Regions from separate parts of the Actinophytocola sediminis genome, predicted to be linked through region 2. Evidence: riboswitches for the same ligand, from Rfam matches in the RefSeq annotation. Region 2 holds a riboswitch; each other region holds the start of a gene.

Region 1 (5,382 bases), on a different contig from region 2:
CTCGACGAGGACCGGCTGCACGTGACCGGCGAGTACCGCCTCGTCCTCCCCGACGGCGAGCCCCTCCCCCGCGAACTCGAGGTCATCGGACGAGGCCCCGACTTCCACCTCCTCGCCCACGACACCTGGCTACGTCTCAGCCTCGACGACCTCCGTCCAGTGCGATGAAGGACGCCTTCGTCGCGTTACGGGCAGACCAGAACTGGGGCCTGGGGCCGATCCCGTTGCGGACAGCTGGACCAGGCTGGGCCGCCCAGGCTCGCCGGGTCCAGGCCGCGGACCTGGGGCGACGCCTTCGCGGTGGCGCCGGCGTAGGACTTCAGGCCGGCGTCGGCGAAGAACTCACCGCCGAAGTCGACCTCGAAGTGGTCGCCGTCGACCAGTTGTCTGGCCAGCCAACCCGCGGCGGCGTCCGCCTTCTGGCCACGCCCGGCGCGGCCGCCGCGCCTCCCGGCGCGACCAGGCCGACGACCGTGACACCGGCGAGGACCGCCGCGAGGATTCGAGAACCGATCACCGCAGGGTGTCCCGGACGCGGCGGGCGGCCGCGACCAGGTTGCGCAGCGCCGGTTCCACTTCGGCGTAGCCGCGGGTTTTCAGGCCGCAGTCGGGGTTTGCCCACAGCCGCTCGCCCGGTACGACCTCGGCCGCCCTGGTCAACAGGTCGGTGATCTCGTCCTCGTCGGGCACGCGTGGGGAGTGGATGTCGTACACCCCGGGCCCGACACCGCGGCCGAACCCGGACGTGCCGAGGTCGCCGAGGATCTCCATCTTGGAGCGAGCCGCCTCGATGGTGGTGACGTCCGCGTCCAGGTCGTCGATCGCCTCGATGACCTCGCCGAACTCCGAGTAGCACAGGTGGGTGTGGATCTGGGTCGACGGCACGGCGCCCGCGGTGGCCAGCCGGAACGCGCCGACCGACCAGTCGAGGTAGGCGGGTTGGTCGACCGCCCGCAGTGGCAACAGTTCCCGCAGCGCCGGCTCGTCGACCTGGATGATGCCGATGCCGGCCGCCTCGAGGTCGGCGACCTCGTCGCGCAGCGCCAGTGCGACCTGGACCGCGGTGTCGGCCAGTGGTTGGTCGTCGCGCACGAACGACCACGCGAGGATCGTCACCGGGCCGGTCAGCATGCCCTTGACCGGTTTCACCGAAAGGCTTTGCGCGTAGGAGATCCAGTCCACGGTCATCGGCTTCGGCCGGGACACGTCACCGTGGATGATCGGCGGGCGCACGCACCGGGAGCCGTAGGACTGCACCCAGCCCGACTCCGTCGAGGCGACCCCGGCCAGGTGTTCGGCGAAGTACTGCACCATGTCGTTGCGCTCGGGCTCACCGTGCACCAGCACGTCCAGGCCGATGTCCTCCTGCAGCGCGATCACCTTGGCGATCTCGTCGCGCATCTGTCGCAGGTAGCCACGTTCGTCCAGGGTATCGGTGCGCAACCCGGCCCTGGCCAGGCGGATCTCCGCGGTCTGCGGGAACGACCCGATCGTGGTGGTCGCCAACGGCGGGAGGTTCAGCCTGCGCTGCTGCGCGGCCGCACGCTCCACATAGGCCGGACGGGTCCGGTCCGCGTCGGTGAGCGCGGCGACCCTGGCCAGCACGTCCTCGTCCCGCGGCGGCGACTGTCGCGTGTGGTCGGTCGCCGGGCCGGCGCCCTTGGCGAGCGCGGTGCCGATGGCGACGACCTCGCAGACCTTCTGCCGGGCGAAGGCGAGCCGGGCGCGTACATCGGGGTCGAGCTCGGTCTCGGCGTCGAGGTCGTAGGGGACGTGCAGCAACGTCGAGGACGTCGAGACCGCGACCTCGCGGGCCGAGCCGCGCAGGGCCTCGGCCTTGGCCAGTGCCGCCGCCGGATCGGTGCGCCACACGTTGCGGCCGTCCACGACCCCGGCGACGAGGGTCTTGTCCCGCAACGCGGGCACGGTGGCGTGACTGGTGTCCGGCGCGGCGACCAGGTCGACGGCGATCGCCTCGACCGGTGTGTTCGCGAGGACCTCCAGTGCTGGGCCCAGATCGCCGTAGTAGCCGGTGACCAACAGTCGCGGGCGGTCGGGCAGCGCGCCGAGCAGGTCGTAGGCGCGCCGCAGGGCCGCGAGGTCGGCCGGGGTCCGGTCGGCGGCGAACGCCGGCTCGTCCAGCTGCACCCACTGGGCGCCTTCGGCCCGCAACCGGGTGAGCAGGTCGCCGTAGGCCATCAGGAGATCGTTGAGCAGGTCGAGCGGGACGAAGCCCTCATGGTCCGATTTGGACAGCAGGAGGAACGTCACCGGGCCGAGCAGCACCGGCCTGGTCTCGATGCCCAGCGCGCGCGCTTCGCGGTACTCGGCAAGCGGTTTGTCGCCGGTCAGCCGAAACGCGGTGTCCGGGCCGAGTTCGGGGACCAGGTAGTGGTAGTTGGTGTCGAACCACTTCGTCATCTCCAGCGCGGGGGCGCCGTCGCGGCCCCTCGCCGCGGCGAAGTAGGTGTTCACTGTGGACAGATCGAGATCGTGGAAGCGCTTGGGAATCGCGCCGAACAGCTCGACGGTGTCCAGCACCTGGTCGTAGCAGGAGAACGTGTTGGACGGGACGGAGTCCAGTCCGGCGTCGCGCAGTTCCGTCCAGGTCGCGGCGCGCAGCTCCCTGGCCACCGCCTGGAGTTCCGGTGCGTCGATCCTGCCTGCCCAGTAGCGTTCGACGGCGCGTTTGAGCTCCCGGCGCGGGCCGATCCTGGGGTAGCCGAGCACAGTGGTGCCGATGGTCACAAGCTCTCTCCTCGCGAGCATGCCGATGGCACGAAGACCAGCTCGGAAGGGACCGCACGCGAACGAGTCGCGGCCGTGGCCCTCCCGAGAGGCTCCGGACCCCGCGCACCGGTCGGTGCACGGGCCGGCGGCAGGTCTTCGGACTCGTGGGCGCACGTCTCGCGCCTACCGGCCGTCGCTTCCCAGGCTCTCGCCAAGTGCTTCGTTGACGGCTTTCGTTCCCACTTACCGCTGCGGGGCAGTCCCGGACTCACACCGGGTTCCCTCTTGCCTCGCCCACATCCTCGAGAGAACGCGCGCGAACCGTCGGCATCCACCAGCCTACAGGCCGATCGCCCGATCACCCCGACAGTGTCCCGATGAAGTCGGTGTCCGCGTTCACGCCGGTCGGCGACCAGTAGTCCCGGTAGCCGACGATCTGCCCGTCCCGCACGGTGAGCACACAGATGTAGCGGTTGCGGTAGGGCTCGCCGGTGCGCACCAGCATCCCCGCCACCTCGATCTCGGGGATGATCACCGCCGGATCGGTGGTCTCGTGCACGATCTTCTCCGTGACGCGCTGGAGGTCGTAGACGTCGGTGTAGTCGCGCAGGTAGGCGTGGACCGCCTCCCGACCGTCCACCCGGGTCGGCCAGCCGGGCGGGGCGAACGGGAACTCCATGGTGCCCTCGGCGGCCCACAGGTCGGCGAAGCCGGACATATCCTTGGCCAGCAACAGTTCCAGGGCATGGTCGAGCAGCTCACGCGGTGTCATTCAGGACTCCCTCAGGATGGACGGGACGGTATCGTCCCGACCACTTTACGACGGACGGGACCGTCCTGTCCATCCGCTAGACTCGGCACCATGAACCGTCGCGCACCGTCCGGGGCGGCCGTGCTGCAACCGGGCATCACCGCCGCCATCAACGACGCCGTACTGGCCGAGTTGGTCGAGCGGGGCTACGCGCGGTTGTCCATGGAAGGGGTCGCCAGGCGCGCGGGCGCGGGCAAGAGCGCGCTGTACCGCCGGTGGCGCACCAAACAGGAGATGGTGCTCGCGGTGCTCGCCGAGATCAGCGTGCCCATGGCGGACGTGGCGAGCACCGGCACCCTGCGCGGTGACCTCCGCGCCTCGGTGGCCGCCATCGCCGCGTGGCTGTCCGAGCCGCCGTTCTCCCGGATCGTCCCCGATCTGGTGGCCGAGGCCACCCGCACACCGGAACTCGCCAAGGCGATCGCGACCGCCATCGGCGAACCCCGGCGCGCGCTGGCCAGGACACGGCTGGAACAGGCGGCGGCCCGAGGTGAGCTGCCGGCCGACGCCGACCTGGAGACCGCGCAGGACATGGTGGCCGGGCTCATCTACTGGCGGCTGGTGGTGCGCCAGGCCCCGGTCGAGCCGGACTATCTCGACCGGGTCACCGACACCGTGCTGCGCGCGCTGGGCGCCACCTGAAGCGGTGCGCGGGAATCAGCGCAGCGGCACGCCGCGCCACGACCGCTGGTCAGCCGGGTTCTCGACCAGCCGCACCGAGGAGGCCAGCTCGGTCAGCTCCCCGGTCGAGACCACAGTGGACTCGGCGACGATCGCATAGCCGCCACCGGTGTCCAGGATGGTGACCGCCGTGTCGGACACCGCCGCCGGACGACCATCGAGCTGCGTGGTGGCCACCGGTGCGGCACCGGGGTCACCGGTGACCAGGTCCCGGGTGAGGTCCCGGCGAACACCGACCAGCACCCGGTCCGCGTCGTCGTCCGCGCTCACCGGATCACGCGTGCCGAACACCAACAGCCCACCCTCGGCCGGATCGCTCGATGTCCCGAATGGACTGATCACGCCGACCAGCTGGCGCGGATCGCCGGAATCGGGCGCTGGCACGGTGAACGGCAACCTCACCGCCGCGCCGGCGCCCGGCTCGACGCTCTGGGCGACCCGGTGCGCGACGTCCCGCGAGTCGACCATGGCGAACGCCCACGCGTTCGCCGTCCACTCCCAGGCGAGCGCGGTGCCGGTCCACAGTGCCCGCTTCCCGTTCACCTCGGGCGCGGGATCGCCCGCCGGCGGGTCGGGCAACCGGCCGGGGGCGTACATGGTCACCTCGGCGTCGCCGGCCGAGCCGTCGGTCGGCACGAGCAGCACCCGCTGCCGGTACCGCCCGGTCTCGTAGCTGACCGGGGTGAAGCCGCCGGCCGAGCCGACGCCGAACTCCTGGCGCAGCGGCTCGAACTCGCCGACCGGGGTGGCCGGCGGCGCGCTCTGTTGTCCATTGAGGATGGTCGAGCCGGTGAGCACCCCGAACACGGTGACCGCGACGACGGCCAGCGCGCCGAGCGCCTGTCCTGTCCGCTGCCGCCGGGCGCCGGTGTGGATCGCCCGGTGCACGCTGACCGTCGACGGCGTGCCGGGTTCGGTGTCCCGCAACGGGCTGAGCAGCCGGGCACCGTCCTGTTCGGTCTGGTCCATCCCGCTACTCCCTTCCCATGACGGCTGACAGTTGTCCGTTGAGCAGCCTGCGCAACGCGGCCAGGCCGGCCGAGGTCTGGCTCTTCACGTTCCCTTCCGAGCACCCGAGCACACCGGCCACCTCGGCGACCGACAGGTCGAGCAGGAACCGCAACACCAGCACCGCCCTTGCCTTCGGCGGGACCCGGCCG
Region 2 (5,382 bases):
CCGCCTGGAACGACTTCGGGCCGCGCATCGCGCCCAGCTTGACCGGAACGTGCCGCTGGACCGGCCGGGCGAAGGTGAACAGCCCGTCATAGCGGTAGAACTCGCCATCGTGGCTGATCGCCCCCTCGTCGAGCAGGGTGCGCACCACGGTGTGCGCCTCCTTGAGGCGGGACAACGGTTTCGTCCGCGCCCAGTCGATGCCGTACTGCGCGAGCAGCCCGAAGTTCCCCGACCCGAGCACACATTCGGCGCGGCCCCCGGTGAGCTCGTCGAGGGTGGCGGTCGCCTGGGCGATCAACGACGGCTCCCGCAACGTCACCGCGGACACGCTCGGACCGAACCGGATGTTGGTCGTCTTGTCCGCCGCCGCGGCGAACAACAGCCAGAGATCCTTGTGCCAGGTCTCGTCCGCCGCATAGCAGGCGTAGAACCCGAGTTCGTCGGCGAGCTTGATGGACTCGATCGTGTCGTCGAGCGGGTAATCAGGCAACAGCACGAAACTGAACCGCATGATTCTCCTCCCAGAACAGTCGACCAGCCCAGTGTGGCTCCCCGCCGGTGACTACCGGAAGGTCACGCGCGATCGCCGAGAGCCACGATGTGGTCCGGCAGCCGCTCGTCGTCGCCGTACATGAAGTGGTTGCTCATCCGCTCCGAGAACCGGCTCGCCTCGGTCGTGCGGCCGACCGCCTCCGCCACCTGACGGACCAGCATCGGGGACGCGCCGCAACACACGCCGAGGTAGTTGACGTCCAGGTCGTGCGCCTCGGTCGCGAAGGCGCCCAGCTCGTACCTGTTGGCGGACAGCGGATCGAGCGCGGTGGGGAACGTGCGACCGTGCGGGGAGGGGACGCGTGCCCGGTCGTCGGTCAGGTTGAAGAACGTCGGCTCCTCGACGGTGGTCCGGTACGGCACGGGCAAGGCACCGACGTGACAGGACACCGCCGCCCGGATCTCCTTGAGCCACGGCAACATCGTGTCCGGCCCGCGGAAGCAGTTCATGCCGACGACGTCCGCGCCTGCCTGCTCGAGTCGCTGGCAGGTCTCCACGATCCCGACGCCGTCGGCCAGTTCGTTCAGTGCCATCGGCGCGATGGTGAGCACCACCGGCAGGCCGGTCGACGCCGCCACCTCCAGCGCCGCCAACGCCTCGCCCGCGTAGTAGAACGTCTCGCCGATGATCAGGTCGGCGCCGCCGTCAACGGCCCAGCCAACCATCTCCTCGAACATGGCACGCACCTCGGCCTGCCGGCCGGTGTCCGCCGGGTCCCACACGTTCGTGTTGGAGATGTTGCCCGCCATCAGGTCCCCGGGTCGCGCGTCGGCGACCTCGCGGGCGATCCCCAGTGCCGCGCGGTTCAGCGGCTCGAGCAGATCCTCCTTGCCGATGACCCGCATCTTCTCCCGATGCCCGTTGTAGGTGAATGCCTCCACCACATCGGAGCCGGCTCGTTGGAAGTCGACATGCAGGGCGCGCAGCGCGTCGGGGTGTTCCAGCGCCACCTCGGGCACGAACTCCCCGGCGGTGAGATAACCCCGTCTCTCCAGCTCGAAAAGAAATCCCTCGGCGCAGATCACCGGGCCGGCATTGAGGCGTTCGGTCAGGTCGTTGGTCGACATTGTGCGGCTCCATCGCTCGTGGATCGGCTACGTGCGCGCCGCAGACGGTCTCCTGACTTCCGGATGTCGGCTTTCCTCGCCTTCCCAGGACATGTCCCAGTGGCGTCATGAGGTTCGCTATCCGGTCACAGTGGCGAGGACCGCGCTGGATTCACACCAGACTTCCCGTTTTCTGCCGCGCGTCGAACACGCTATCCACCTGCCACAGGATGGTCAATTGTTTCATATTATGGAACCGGTGCAGTCACTTCTCGTGCCGGAGCAGATAGATGTCCAGTAGCCAGCCGGCCTCGTGTTTCGCGGCGGTGCGGGCGGTTGTTATCGCGGGCAGGACATCGGCGAGTTGGCCGGCGGCGAGTCGTTCGCTCGGGGTGCCGAGATTGGCGCCCCACCAGATGTGCCAGCCGGCCGGGTCGACGGCGCGTAGTTCCTCCAACGAGCGGCTGAGCAGGACCGCGATGTTGGGCTGTCGCTGCCGGATCGCCTCGACAAGACGGCGGCCGGTGGTGATGTGCAGCGGTTCGCCGATGCCGTGCGGCACGATGCGGTGGCGGGCGGCGAGCGCGGACAGGCTCGACACGCCCGGCACGACCTCCAGCCGGGCGCCGACGGTGTCGGCGACGCGGGCCAGCACGCGGATCGTCGAGTCGTAGAGGGCCGGGTCGCCCCAGACGAGGAAGCCCGCGTCGCCGTCGTGGTCGGCCAGCGCGGCGGCGTAGCGGGCGGCGCGGGCCGCGTGCCAGTCGGCGACCGCGTGTGCGTAGTCCGCCGCCGTGCGGTCCCGCTCGGCGTCCTCGACGACCACGATCGTCGGGTCGCCGCGCACGTGGCGGCCAAGCAGCGCTGTTCTGGCGGCGGCCAGCGGGTCGCCGTCCGGGCGCTGTTTCTCGGTCACCACGAAGAAGTCGACCTCGTTCATCGCCAGGACCGCCTCGACGGTGAGCTGGTCGGGACCGCCGGGGCCGACGCCGATGAGCACCACCCGTCGGCTCACGCGCCGTCCTCGAGGTCTCCCTCGACCGACAGGTAGACCGCCTGCAGCTGGGCCAGCACCTCCGGGTCGGGCTCGGCCCACAGCCCGCGGTCGGCCGCCTCGTGCAGTCGCTCCACGATGCCGCGCAGCGCCCACGGGTTGGCCTGGCGCATGAACTCCTGGTTGGTCTGGTCCAGGACGTACTCGCGGGCCAGCCGCTCGTACATCCAGTCGTGCACGACACCGGTGGTCGCGTCGAAGCCGAACAGGTAGTCCACGGTCGCGGCCAGCTCGAAGGCGCCCTTGTAGCCGTGCCGTTGCATCGCGCCGATCCAGCGCGGGTTCACCACCCGGGAGCGGAAGACGCGGTTGGTCTCCTCCTGCAGCGTGCGGGTGCGCACCGCGTCGGGGGACGTGGAGTCGCCGACGTAGGCCTTCGGGTCGGCGCCGGTCAACGCCCGGACCGTGGCGATCATGCCGCCGTGGTACTGGAAGTAGTCGTCGGAGTCGGCGATGTCGTGCTCGCGGGTGTCGATGTTCTTCGCGGCGACCTGGATGCGGCGGTAGTTCGCGCGCATGTCCTCGGCCGCCGGCCGGCCGTCGAGCCCCCGGCCGTAGGCGAAGCCGCCCCAGGCGGTGTAGACCTCGGCCAGGTCGGCGTCGTCGCGCCAGGTGCCGGACTCGACGGCCTGCAGGATGCCGGCGCCGTAGGAGCCGGGGGCCGAGCCGAAGATCCGCGCGGTGGCCCGGCGTTCGTCGCCGTGCTCGGCGAGGTCGGCGTGCACGTGGGCGCGGACGAAGTTCTGCTCGGCCGGTTCGTCCAGCGCGGCGACCAGCCGGACCGCGTCGTCGAGCATGCCGACCACGTGCGGGAAGGCGTCGCGGAAGAAGCCGGAGACCCGCACGGTCACGTCGATCCGCGGTCGGCCCAACTCGGCCAATGGCAGCACCGCCAGCTCCCGCACCCGCCGGGAGGCCTCGTCCCAGACCGGCCGGACACCAAGCAGGGCAAGGACTTCGGCGATGTCGTCGCCGGAGGTGCGCATGGCCGAGGTGCCCCACACCGACAGGCCGACCGACTTGGGGTACTCGCCGGTCTCGTCCAGGTAGCGGGCCAGCAGCGAGTCGGCCATCGCGACACCGGTCTCGTAGGCGAGCCGGGAGGGCACCGAGCGGGGGTCGACGGTGTAGAAGTTGCGGCCGGTCGGCAGCACGTTGACCAGACCGCGCAGGGGCGAGCCGGACGGGCCGGCCGGGACGTACCCGCCGTCGAGCGCGTGCAGCACCGCGTCGAGCTCGTCGGTGGTGCGGTTCAGCCGGGGCACCACCTCGGTGGCGGCGAACGCCAGCACCCGGACGACCTCGGGGTCCTCGTGCAGTCCGGTCGCCGCGGCCGGGTCCCAGCCCGCCGCCTCCATCGCCTCGACGAGCGCGCGGGCCTTGGCCTCGACGGTGTCCACGGCACCGGTCTGCTCGGCGCCCTCCTTGAGGCCGAGCGCGGTGCGCAGGCCCGGCACCGCGGCGGTCTCGCCGCCCCAGATCTGTTGGGCGCGCAGGATCGCGAGCACCAGGTCCACCCGCGCGGCCCCGGCGGGTGCCTGGCCGAGGATGTGCAGCCCGTCGCGGATCTGGGCGTCCTTGACCTCACACAGCCAGCCGTCGACGTGCAGGATGAAGTCGTCGAACTCGGTGTCGTCCGGGCGGTCGTCCAGGCCGAGGTCGCGGTGCATGTGCGCGGCCTGCATGAGGGTCCAGATCTCGGCGCGGATCGCGGGCAGCTTGGCCGGGTCCATCGCCGCGATGTTCGCGTGCTCGTCGAGGAGTTGCTCCAGCCGGGCGATGTCGCCGTAGCTCTCCGCCCTGGCCATCGGCGGCACCAGGTGGTCGACGATCGTGGCGTGCGCGCGGCGTTTGGCCTGCGCGCCCTCGCCGGGATCGTTGACCAGGAACGGATACACCAGCGGCAGGTTGCCGATGGCCGCGTCGCTGGCACAGGCGGCGGACAGCGCGGCGTTCTTGCCGGGCAACCATTCCATCGAGCCGTGCTTGCCGAGGTGCACGACGGCGTGCGCGCCGAAACCATGCTCCAGCCAGCGGTAGGCGGCCAGGTAGTGGTGTGATGGCGCCAGGTCCGGGTCGTGGTAGATCGCGACCGGGTTCTCGCCGAACCCGCGCGGCGGCTGGATCAGCAGCACGATGTTGCCCGACCGGATGGTGGCGAGCACGATCTCGTTGGCGTCGTTGACGAACAGCGCGCCCGGCGCCGGTCCCCAGGCCTCGGTGACCGACTCCCGCAGGGCGGGGTCCAGCGCGGCGAACCAGCGCGTGTAGTCCCCCGCCGGGATGCGCACGTGCGCGTCGGTGAGCTGGCCCTGGGTGAGCCATTCCTCGTCCTGTCCGCCGGCCGCGATCAGCGCGTGGATGAGCGCGTTGCCCGCCTCGGTGTCGTCGGCGAGGTCGATGGCCGGCAGGTCGCCGATGTCGTACCCGGCGGCCCGCATTCGGCGCAGCAGCCGCACGGTCGACACTGGAGTGTCCAGGCCGACCGCGTTGCCGACCCGGCTGTGCTTGGTCGGGTAGGCCGAGAGCATCAGCGCGATCCGCCGCTGCCCCACCGGGGTGTGCCGCAGCCGGGCGTGCGCGACCGCGATGCCGGCCACGCGGGCACAGCGCTCGGGATCGGCGACATAGCGCGGCAGGCCGTCGATGTCGGTTTCCTTGAACGAGAACGGCGCGGTGATGATCCGGCCGTCGAACTCGGGGATCGCGATCTGGCTCGCGGAGTCCAG
Region 3 (5,382 bases), on a different contig from region 2:
CCAAACCGTAGACTTTTGAGGAACGATCAGTCAAGAACGACCGTTCCTCAAAAGCCCGGTGTTCACCGGGGAACGTCCAGGCGCGCGCTGATCTCGCTGCGGGGCAGGAGGTTGCGGGATTCCAGCGCGACGCGGAGGTGTTCGGCGGCGTCGATGTTCAGCGGGCTGGAGGTCCACATCGCGAACGGCAGGTTCAGGAACCGGCCCTCGGCGACCGCGGGCAGGTTCCTGGTGGCGGGGTTGGTCCGCAGCACGGCGACCTTGTCCTCGAAGGACTGCCTGCGGTAGTCGACGAAGGCGATGAAGTCGGGCTTCGCCGCGACGATCCGCTCCCAGGACACCGAGGTCCAGGATTCCTCGAGATCACCGAGAGCGTTGCGCGCACCGGCGGCCTCGATGACGGCCTGCGGCGCCCCGTAGGCCCCACTGGAGTAGACGTCCGTGGTGCCGCGGTCGAAGAGGAAGACCGTCGGCGGGGTCTGTCCCGCGGGCGCGGCGGCCAGCGCGTCGAGCCGGTCGCCGATGTCGGTCACCACGGACGCCGCCTCCCGGTCGTGCCCGGTGATGCGGCCGAGGTTGCGCAGGTCGGTGGTCAGTGCCGCCCACGGCTCGGTCGTGCCGCGCTCGGCGCCGGAGCCCCGCGGGCAGCCCTCGGTCGTCTGGTAGGCCGCGATCGACTGGGCCGCCAGTCGTTGCGGCGTCACGTCGTCGCCGTCGCTGAACCAGGACACCATCACGTCGGCCCGCTTGGCGAGGACGTTCTCCAGCGACGGCTGGCCCTCCGTGGTGACCGGCAGGCCGCCGACGACGTCCGCCCCGTAGGCGGCCTCGAGCACCGCCCGGTCGTCACCGAGGCTGCTCACCGCGGCCACCTGGTCGGCCGCGCCGACGGCGAGCACGGTGGCGATCCGGTTCCCCTGGTTGACGAACAGGCGCCGCGCCGGGCTGGGGAACGGGACCTGCTCGCCGCAGTTGGTCACGGTGATCTCGCCGGACGCGGACTCGGGCGGTTCGCCACCGCACCCGGCGAGCGCGACGACGGCGAGCAGGGTGACGGCGCGGCGGCGAACAGTGCGGGTCGTCATGGTGCTCTTCTCTGGTCGGGGCGGGACCGCGCGAACCCCGGCCCGAGCACGAGGTGCTCGCGACTGGTGCGCGCGTCGGTCAGGTGGGCGGCGGCCACGGCGAAGACCTCCTCGACCGTCGCGGGCGCCAGGGCGACCGCCGCCGCGTCGACGGTGCGCAGCGCGCCGTCGTGCAGCACCGCGACGCGGTCGAAGTAGGCGGCGGCCAGCGACAGGTCGTGCATCGCCGCCACGACGGTGCGGCCGAGACCGCGGAGGGTTTCCAGCAGCCGGGTCTGGTGGCTGATGTCGAGGTGGTTGGTCGGTTCGTCGAGGACCACGAGCCCGGCGCCCTGGGCGAGCGCGCGGGCGAGCGTCACCCGGCGGCGTTCGCCGCCGGAGAGCTGGTCGCATCGCCGGTCCACCGCGTCGGCCAGACCGACGGCCGCCAGCGCGTCCAGGGTGCTCGCGCGGGCCACCCGCCCCAACGCCCACGGCGGCTGGTGCGGCACGCGGCCCAGCGCGACCAGCTCCCCCACCAGCAGGTCCGCCGGCGGCGTCTCCTCCTGCCCGACATAGGCGATGCGGCGGGCCCGGCTGCGTACCGGGAGCGCGTGCACGTCCTCGCCGTCGACGGTGACCCGGCCCGCCGCCGGTGCCGCCAGCCCGCAGAGCGCGCGAATCAGCGTCGACTTGCCGCTGCCGTTGACCCCCACCAGGGCGATCAGCTCGCCCGGCGGCACCTCGAGATCGACACCGGACACGATGACCCGGCCCGCGATCTCGCACCGCACCCCGTGACAGCGCAGACGCGTCATGCGGCGCCGCCAGCGAAGCTGTAGTGCCTGCGGCCCATCAGGATCAGGAACACCGGAGCGCCCACCAGCCCCGTCACCACGCTCAACGGCATCTCCTGCGGCCGGACCAGCACCCGGGCCACCACATCCACCCACACCAGGAACAGCGCTCCCCCGAGCGCCGCCACCGGCAGCACCGCGGCGTGCCGCGCACCGACGACGAGCCGCGCCAGGTGCGGCACGACCAGGCCGACGAAGCCGATGCCACCTGAGACCGCGACGAGCACCCCGACCAGCACCGAGGTCAGCACGAACAGGCCGATCCGGATTTCGCGTACCGGGACCCCCAGGGCGGCGGCCACGTCCGGACCGGCGGCCAGCGCGTCCAGCCAGGTGTGCACCGCCAGCAGCGCGACGACGGACAGCACAACCGTGATCAGCGCCGGACCGGTGCTCGCCCACGTCGAGCCGGACAGGCTGCCAAGCAGCCAGTGCAGCACCGACCGTGTCGCCTCCGGCTCGTCCCCCAGGAACACCAGGAAGCTGGACACCGACGAGAACGCGGCGGACAGCACGACCCCGGTCAGGACCAGCCGCAACGGCGTCAGCCCACCCTGCGCGAGCGACACGCCGAACACCAGCAGCGACGCCAGCACCGCGCCGACCAGCGCGCCCGCCGACACCGCCCAGATCCCCAGCCCGCCGAACACCCCCGCGACGATGACCAGCGTCGCCCCGACACCCGCACCCGAGGAGACGCCGAGCAGGTACGGATCGGCCAGCGGGTTGCGGACCAGGGTCTGCATCACCGCGCCCGCCAACGCCAGACCCGCCCCCACCACGGCGGCCATCAGCACCCGTGGGGCACGCAGGTCCCACACGATCGCGTCGTACACCGGGTCCTGGCCCGGCGCACCACCCAGCCTGGCCCGCACGGTCTCCCAGACCCCGGTCAGCGGCAACGGCTCCGCGCCGAGGGTCAGGGAGACGACCATGCTGGCGGCCAGACCAGCGAGCAGCACGAGCAGCAGCGGCACGACCGGCATCCGGCGCGGCGGGCCGCTACCGGAGATGGCACGCCTCGGGGACACGCGGACCCGCTCTCGCCAGGGGCCCAGGTCGCGGAGCCCGGTCGGATGACGACCGAGCCAGCAGGTCTTCGGACTCGGGATCGCCCCGGCGGAACGCCTTCCCGGGCCGTTCGGCCCAGTGGCGCGTGTTCCGCCGGTCACCCTCACCGCTGCGCGACAGTTCCGGACTCACACCGGATTCCCTGGCCACATGGGCGCGACTGGCTCAGCGGGACGTTAACACGACCGATCCACAGCGAGGGGCACCAAATGTGTCCCGCGTCACAGATAGGAAGCCTCGGAACTACGAGGCCCTCGTCGCCGACTCATGACCTGGTGTCACCAGTCGGTCACCGTGTGACCCAGCTGGCCTCGTGACCCGGAACACGACGAGATTCGGGGAGGACCTGATGCGCAACGACCTCGCCAGCACGGGGGGCGACGAGGATCGGCGACGCGCGCGCGGCCGGCGCCGGTTCGCCTCCGCACGGAGCGGGCGGTGATCAGCCGCGAGATCGACTTCGTCAAGGCGAGTCCCACCCAGAACATGACCGTCCTGGTGCGGACGGAGCACCCGCAGGAGGAGTACCCGGCCATCGCCAGGCGCGTCATGGCCTACGAGCACGTGCACGCCGAGCAGGTCGGGTTCGTGCGGAAACCGGAGTCGCTGGACGCGGATGCCGGTCTCCACATGGCGGGCGGCGAGTTCTGCGGCAACGCGTGCATGGCGCTGGCGGCGCTGCGCGCGTTCGAGGCGGAGCTGGAGACCGGCGACAGCCTGGACACCGCGCTGGAGGTGTCGGGGACGGCCGACGTCGCCAGGTGCCGGGTCGTGCGGCGGCGGCGGGACTTCGGTTGCCGGCTCACGATGCCGTTGCCGACGGCGGTGGAGGACGGTGCCCGCGCGGGCGAGCTCGGTGCCGGGTCGACCTTCGTGCGCTACGAGAGCTCGCTGTTCGTGGTCATCGAGACCGGGCTGCTCGACCGGGCCACCATGGACCAGGCGCAGGTCCTGGCGCGCCGGCTTGGCGAGACCCGGGACGTGTCCGTCGTCGGGGTTCTGTTGTACACCGCGGCTTCGAACCGCCTCGCCCCGCTGGTCCACGTGCCGTCGGTGGACAGCATGGTCTGGGAGAAGGGCTGCGGGTCCGGTACCGCCTCGCTCGGCGCGTACCTGGCGTGGAAGAACAACACCTCCGTCGCGACGAACGTGGTCCAGCCAGGCGGGTCGATGCGGGTGACGGTGAACTACGAACGTGGCGGTCCGACGGGCATCGAGGTCGAGGGGTCGGTCCGGATCGTGGCGCAGGGACGGGCTTTCCTGTGAGCGGCGCGCCGGAGCTGTTGTCGTTGATGCACAACTATCTGCGGCGCCTCCTGGCGGCGGCCGCGCGGTACGACGGGACGGTGCGCCACAGCGCGGAGCTGGCCAGCGTCGTCGGCGACTACTCCGGTTTCGTGACCGACCGGCGCCATCACCAGGCATGGCACGCCCTCGTGCGCGCGGGCACGGACGAGTTCACGAACCTGGTCGAGGACCTGCGAGCGCGGTCCGCCCGCTGCGCGGCGATCATGGAGAAGTACCGCGCCCGCCAGCTCCTGCTCGGCCATGCCGGGACCACGGGCTACTTCGAGAACGTCGAGTCCTGCATCGAGGAGGAGTTCGGGACCTTCGAACTGTCCCCGGACGCCAGGGTGCTGCTCGTCGGCGCTGGCTCGTTTCCGATGACCCCGCTGTACATCGCCAGGCGGACCGGCGCCGGCGTGGTCGGCGTCGACATCGATCCCGAGGCCGTCGAGTTGGGCAGGCAGGTCGTGGCGCGGCTGGGGAGCGACGACCTGGACATCAGGCTGGAGCACACACCGGTGGTGGACCTGGCCTTCACCGGGGAGGCGTCGCACGTCATCTTCAGTTCGACCGGCGCGGTCAAGTACGACCTGCTCGACCGGATCCACTCGTCGACCCGCGACGACGTCGTCGTGGCCGTCCGCTACGGCGACGACCTGAAGTCCCTCTTCAACTACCCCATGCGGGAGGTCGACCGGCGGAAATGGGCGCTGGCCGAGAACGTGCCGCGGCCCGAGCAGGTCTTCGACATCGCGCTCTACCGGAAGGTGTGAGTACGGCTGTGGGTGGAACGGGGCGAGGAACGCACGACGTCGACCGGGTGCTGATCGCGGGCACCGGTCCGGCCGCCGTGCAGCTGGCGGTCGCGTTGACCAACCGGCTCGGTTGCGTGGTGGGGATCGCGGGACGGGAGTCCGTCCGAGCGGACGCGTTCTTCTCCGGACTGCGGGACAGCCACGGGCGCATCCGGGTGGACGTCCAGAGTGCCAAGGACCGCGCCGCCGAGGGCGAATGCGTGGTCGACGACCTGTTCCGGGGATACCGGTCGGTCACCGGCAGGTGGCACACCCTGGTCCTGGCGGTGACCGCGGACGCGTACACGC
Region 4 (5,382 bases), on a different contig from region 2:
AGGCGCCCGGGGCCTTGTCCACCACGGTCGCACCGGCTCCCTTGACGGCGTCGTAGACGTCACCGCCGTACTGGTCCACCACCACGTAGGTCACCGCGCCGGCGACCAGACCGGCCGCGAGCGGGGCCACGGCCACCACGACCGGCGCACCGACCAGTACGGGCGCCGCCGCGGCCACCGCGCTGGTCGCCGCGCTGGTCGCCGCGCTGGTCGCCGCGGTGGCGGCGAACAGTCCGGCGCCGTTGGCCGCCGTGCTGACGACGATGTTCTTCACCGACGGGTCTTTCGCGATGTCGAGGCCGAGGCCGGCGGCGGTGATCACCAGACCGACCCTCGGCACGCTCTTGACCACCGCGGCGACCGGACCGGTGCCCGGGGCCATGGGGTTGCCGACGGTGATGGTCATCCCGTGCGCGAGTTGGGCCGGCAGGCCGCCGGCGGCGAACCTGCCCGCCGCCACGGCGGTGTCGTGCGCGGCGGCATGCGACGCGGCCGTGCTGAGCTGGGCGGCGGCGTCGGTCACCGACGTGAAGCGGCTGCCGACCGCCGTCCCGACAGCGGTCGCCGCGATGCCCAGCAGGCTGATCGAGCCGAAGATCTCGCCGGGGATGGCGCCGAAGAAGTCGCGCAGCGTGGTCTGGGACGCCAACTCCAGCTCACCGGCCTCGGTGACGGTCCGCGTGCATTCCCCGTACGCCTTGATCTTGGCGGCGTAGTCGGCGGCGGCGGCCTGTGCGGCGGTGACCGCGCTCTGCTCGGCGGCGGTCGGGCAGCGGTCGCCTGGCAACGGTGCGGCCGCCGGCGGCGGGCCGCCGGGGTCGAGGATGTGCGTCGCGGTGAGGGTCAGCCCGGCGGCCGCGGCCACCTCGCGCGCCTGTGCCATGCGGCTCTTCACGGTGTCCAGGTCGGCGGCGTGCCGGTCCAGCGCGGCGGCGGACTCGACGTGCCGCGCGGCGATGCGGTCGACATCGCCGACCGCGCTGACCACTCGTGTCTGGAAGGCATCGGCCGCCGAGCCGGTCCAGCCGGACTCCGAGATCCCCGCCGCCTCGCGGGCGGCACTGCCCGCGTCGAAGGTGGCCCGGGACAGCTCCCGCACCCAGCCCGCCGTCGCGCGCAGACTGCCGGGGTCACCCTTCACCCACGTGTCGAGCGGCATCAGGACCTCCCCGCGTACGCGTTGGCCTCGGTCTGGTCTCGCTGCTGGTACTCGCGCAGCGTGTTGTCCACCTCGGCGCGGGCCCCCTGGAGACCGACGGCCACGGAATCGGTCGTGTTGCACAGCGACGCGAGGCCCATGGCGACCACGGCGGTGCAGTCGCCTGCCTGTGGCGGCGGCGGGGACGCGGGCACACCGTCCACTATGGACGCCGCCAGGGACAGCTTGGTCGACACGGTGGCCAGCACCGACGGCTCGACGTCGAAGTCGGTCATCCCGTCACCTCCGCGTCCCACACGACGAGGTCGGCCGAACACAGCGCCGCGCAGTCCTCGACGCGGTCGGCGTACACGCCTATCCAGGCCTGCGCCGCGCCACAGCAGCGCACCAGGTCCTCGATCGTTCGGTAGACCGGCAGCGCGAGCCGGTCGTCCTCCGTGCGCCGCAACTCGAACGCGATCTCGGTGTCGGTGGCCGTGCCCGGCACGAAGACCTGGCTGGTCGTGGAGTCGTCGCCGTCCCAGCCGAGCAGCCGGCCGTCGATCACCCCGGTGGAGAGTTCCCTCATGTCGCCTCCATGTGTTGGTATGCCGCCGATGGTGGGTCCTGCGAACACCGCCGGTCCACGGAGATCAGGCGAAATCCCAGCTCAGTACGGCTGCGCGGACGGACAACCAGTTGTCCGCGGACAACCGGAACCCGTCCTCGGCGGCCGGCGTCGAATCCGCGAAGCAGGGCCGGGCCAAGGAGTTTGTCCGTGAACGACAGAGCGCTGGTGAACCAGTCGGCGAGAAGCCCTGGCCGCCCCCAGGGCGATCTCAGGGGCACGTCGAGGCAGGCCAACGAGCTCGCGGTGTTCCTCCGGGACCTCACCAAGGACCACACGGTGCGCCAACTCGCGGTGCGCTACATGGGCGGGCGCACGGCGTGGAGCATGTACCGCTCCGGCGCACAGCTGATCCCGCTGCATCTGCTGGAGCAGGTGGTGCGCGACCGCACCCGCGACCAGGCCGGCCGCGAGCTACGGCTGACGCGGGCGCGCACGCTGCACGAGCAGGCGGCCGCGGCGCAGCCGGCGGCCGACCCCGTCGCGGTGCCCGAACTCCCACCGGAGGCCGAACCGGCGCCCACCCGCCGGTCGAGGCTGTGGCTGTCGCACGCGGCCGCGGCCGCGGTGGCCGTGGCGGCGACATTGCTGGTGGCGACCCCGGGGAACGGTCCGCGGCCAACGACCCCCGCCCCCGTCCCGCACATCGCGACCCAGTTGGTGGCGCTGACGCCGACCGGTGACGCGGTGCGGTCCTGGGACCCGGCGACGCGGCGGTGGACGACGATCGGCGCCCACGCCGCGTCGGTGCACGGCGGCGGCGCCGGGCTGTGGGCCATCTCGCCCGGTGTCGGGCACATCGCGCAGTACCACTCGCCGGGCAACTGGTCCTATACCGGTGAACGCCCGGCGGAGCTGGTGGTCGGGCAGGACCAGTTGCTCCGGCTCGCGCCGGACCGGGCCGCGGTCTGGGCGTGGGTGCCGCAGGACAAGTCCTGGCTGCTGGTCGGCGGACAGGCCAGGCACCTGTACGCGGGCCCGGCCGGCATCTTCGCCTCCAGCCCGAGCGGCACGGACCTGTTCCGCTACGAGGGCACTCCCGAGAACTGGACCTGGGTCACCGACACCCTGGATCCGCGGGACACCCTGGTCGTCGGCGGGGAGACGCTGTACCGGCTGACCGCGGGCCGCACGGAAGTGCAGGAATGGGACCAGGTCGACGGGCGGTGGCGCCGGATCGGCGGCGCCGCGAAGACGATCCGGGTGGGCGGCGCCGGTCTGGTCGCGATGGACGACGACGGCGGGGTGCGCGTCTACCGGGACAGCCCGAACGACTGGCGGCGCATCGGCGACGGCGCGGCTGACGTCGCGGTCGGCGCCGACCGGGTGTACCGGCTGGGCACCGACGGCGCGATCTCGGAGTGGTCGGCGAACACCTGGCACGACCTCGACGCCAGCGCACGGGCGATCACCGTCGTCGGCACGTGACCGACACGCCGACACAACATATGGGTGCCGGAAGAGTCGCGGACTCCATGTATTGTGCTCAGCGAGCTGGTTCGGACGTCCACGCCATGGGGCGTCCGTCGCAAGAGGGAACCCGGTGCGAGTCCGGGACTGCCCCGCAGCGGTGAACGGGAACGACCGCCGTCACGAAGCACTGGACGCGAGTCCGGGAAGCGACGGCCAGTAGACCACCGACTCCTGGCGCGTCGACGCGCCCGGGTTCGGCTGCCCGCGAGTCCGAAGACCTGCCAGCTCGCCTGCCCGCGCCGCGGGTGGGCGCGGTCTCCAGGCCCCGAGGGAGGGCGTGCGGACATCGGCGGTGCCGTTCACGGGCACCGCCATGGGTCCTCGCGTGTCCACTTCGGACTGGAACCGGTCGGATCGAGCTCACGAGGAGAGAGCTGTGACGACAAGCCAGGTCGGCATGCGGGAAGCCGACGACACCGAACGGCCGACGATGCGGGTACGCAAACGCGGCGGCGAGGTCGAGCACGTCGACCTCACCAAGATCGTGCGCGCCGTCGAGCGCTGCGCCACCGGTCTGTCCAATGTGGACCCAATGCGGGTCGCGACGAAGACCGTCAGCGGCCTGTACGACGGCGCGACCACCGTCGAGCTGGACCGCCTCTCGATCCAGACCGCGGCCGAGCTGGTGGCCGAGGAGCCCGCCTACTCCCGGCTCGCGGCGCGCCTGCTGGCGACCTTCGTCGACAAGGAGGTCCGCGGCAACGGCATCCACTCGTTCAGCCAGGCCATCGCGCTCGGCCACGAGCACGGGCTGATCGGCGACCAGACGGCGAGCTTCGTCACCACCCACGCGCGCAAGCTGGACGACGCGGTCGACCACGACGGCGATCTGCGGTTCGAGTACTTCGGGCTGCGCACGGTCCACGACCGCTATCTGTTGCGCCACCCCAACAGCCGCGCGGTCATCGAGCGCCCGCAGTACTGGCTGCTACGTGTCGCATGTGGACTGTCGGACACGCCGGCCGAGGCGATCCGGTTCTACCGGCTGATGTCCTCACTGGCGTATCTGCCCAGCTCACCGACGCTGTTCAACTCCGGCACCAGCCACACCCAGCTGTCATCCTGCTATCTGCTGGACTCGCCGCGCGACGAGCTGGAGTCGATCTACGAGCGTTACGGGCAGATCGCGCGACTGTCGAAGTTCGCCGGCGGCATCGGCGTGCAGTGGTCCAGGGTGCGCTCGCGGGGCGTGCTGATCCGGGGCACCAACGGGCATTCCAACGGCATCGTGCCCTGGCTGCGCACGCTGGACGCCTCGGTCGCCGCGGTCAACCAGGGCGGGCGGCGCAAGGGCGCGGCCTGCGTGTACCTCGAGACCTGGCACCCGGACATCGAGGAGTTCCTGGAACTGCGGGACAACACCGGCGAGGACGCGCGCCGCACGCACAACCTCAACATCGCCAACTGGATCCCCGACGAGTTCATGCGCCGGGTGGAGGCCGACGCCGACTGGTCACTGTTCGACCCGGACGAACTGCCGGAGCTGCCCGACCTGTGGGGTCCGGCCTTCGACGAGACCTACCGGGCCGCCGAGCGGGCCGGCCGCGCGGTGCGCACGGTGAAGGCGCGGGACCTGTACGCGAAGATGATGCGCACGCTCGCCCAGACCGGCAACGGCTGGATGACGTTCAAGGACACCGCGAACCGCACGTCCAACCAGACCGCCGACGCCGGCAACGTCATCCACCTTTCCAACCTGTGCACCGAGATCCTCGAGGTCACCGCCGACGAGGAGACCGCGGTGTGCAACCTCGGCTCGATCAACCTCGGCGCGCACCTGACCGGCACGGAGATCGACTGGGACCGGCTGCGGGAGACCGTGTTCACCGCGGTCACCTTCCTCGACCGGGTCATCGACATCAACTACTACCCCACCGAGCAGGCCGCCCGGGGCAACCCGCGCTGGCGGCCCGTCGGGCTGGGCGTGATGGGCCTGCAGGACGTGTTCTTCCGGCTGCGCCTGGCCTTCGACTCGCCCGAGGCCAAGGAGCTGTCCACCCGGCTGGCCGAGGACATCTACCTGACCGCGCTGGAGACCTCCGCCGAGCTGGCCGCCGCCGAGGGACCGCACCCCGCCTACGAGCAGACCCGGGCCGAGCAGGGCAGTCTGCAACCCGACCTGTGGGGCGTCGTCCCGACCCAG

What was found. A riboswitch is a leader RNA that binds a small molecule or an ion and turns the genes downstream of it on or off. The one in region 2 is predicted to bind cobalamin.
Region 1: it holds a riboswitch for cobalamin, as region 2 does, so the genes downstream of both, metE (5-methyltetrahydropteroyltriglutamate--homocysteine S-methyltransferase) here and ACYVIP_RS26160 (homocysteine S-methyltransferase family protein) in region 2, are expected to answer to the same signal.
Region 3: it holds a riboswitch for cobalamin, as region 2 does, so the genes downstream of both, ACYVIP_RS27545 (FecCD family ABC transporter permease) here and ACYVIP_RS26160 (homocysteine S-methyltransferase family protein) in region 2, are expected to answer to the same signal.
Region 4: it holds a riboswitch for cobalamin, as region 2 does, so the genes downstream of both, ACYVIP_RS11615 (ribonucleoside-diphosphate reductase subunit alpha) here and ACYVIP_RS26160 (homocysteine S-methyltransferase family protein) in region 2, are expected to answer to the same signal.

The regions. Positions count from the first base shown of each region.
Region 1 covers NZ_BAAGXS010000018.1:289,917-295,298, reverse strand. The annotation lists gene ACYVIP_RS11715 (hypothetical protein) at 1-168, shown strand, start outside; gene metE (5-methyltetrahydropteroyltriglutamate--homocysteine S-methyltransferase) at 514-2,769, opposite strand; cobalamin riboswitch at 2,861-3,071, opposite strand; gene ACYVIP_RS11705 (nuclear transport factor 2 family protein) at 3,089-3,502, opposite strand; gene ACYVIP_RS11700 (TetR/AcrR family transcriptional regulator) at 3,593-4,183, shown strand; gene ACYVIP_RS11695 (hypothetical protein) at 4,199-5,191, opposite strand; gene ACYVIP_RS11690 (SigE family RNA polymerase sigma factor) at 5,196-5,382, opposite strand, start outside.
Region 2 covers NZ_BAAGXS010000043.1:97,355-102,736, reverse strand. The annotation lists gene ACYVIP_RS26165 (LLM class flavin-dependent oxidoreductase) at 1-511, opposite strand, end outside; gene ACYVIP_RS26160 (homocysteine S-methyltransferase family protein) at 574-1,620, opposite strand; cobalamin riboswitch at 1,646-1,835, opposite strand; gene cobF (precorrin-6A synthase (deacetylating)) at 1,865-2,614, opposite strand; gene cobN (cobaltochelatase subunit CobN) at 2,611-5,382, opposite strand, start outside.
Region 3 covers NZ_BAAGXS010000049.1:44,354-49,735, forward strand. The annotation lists gene ACYVIP_RS27535 (ABC transporter substrate-binding protein) at 63-1,085, opposite strand; gene ACYVIP_RS27540 (ABC transporter ATP-binding protein) at 1,082-1,882, opposite strand; gene ACYVIP_RS27545 (FecCD family ABC transporter permease) at 1,879-2,952, opposite strand; cobalamin riboswitch at 2,995-3,172, opposite strand; gene ACYVIP_RS27550 (hypothetical protein) at 3,431-4,258, shown strand; gene ACYVIP_RS27555 (SAM-dependent methyltransferase) at 4,255-5,052, shown strand; gene ACYVIP_RS27560 (opine metallophore biosynthesis dehydrogenase) at 5,061-5,382, shown strand, end outside.
Region 4 covers NZ_BAAGXS010000018.1:277,540-282,921, reverse strand. The annotation lists gene ACYVIP_RS11635 (hypothetical protein) at 1-1,159, opposite strand, end outside; gene ACYVIP_RS11630 (hypothetical protein) at 1,159-1,434, opposite strand; gene ACYVIP_RS11625 (SAV_915 family protein) at 1,431-1,727, opposite strand; gene ACYVIP_RS11620 (hypothetical protein) at 1,917-3,194, shown strand; cobalamin riboswitch at 3,245-3,479, shown strand; gene ACYVIP_RS11615 (ribonucleoside-diphosphate reductase subunit alpha) at 3,616-5,382, shown strand, end outside.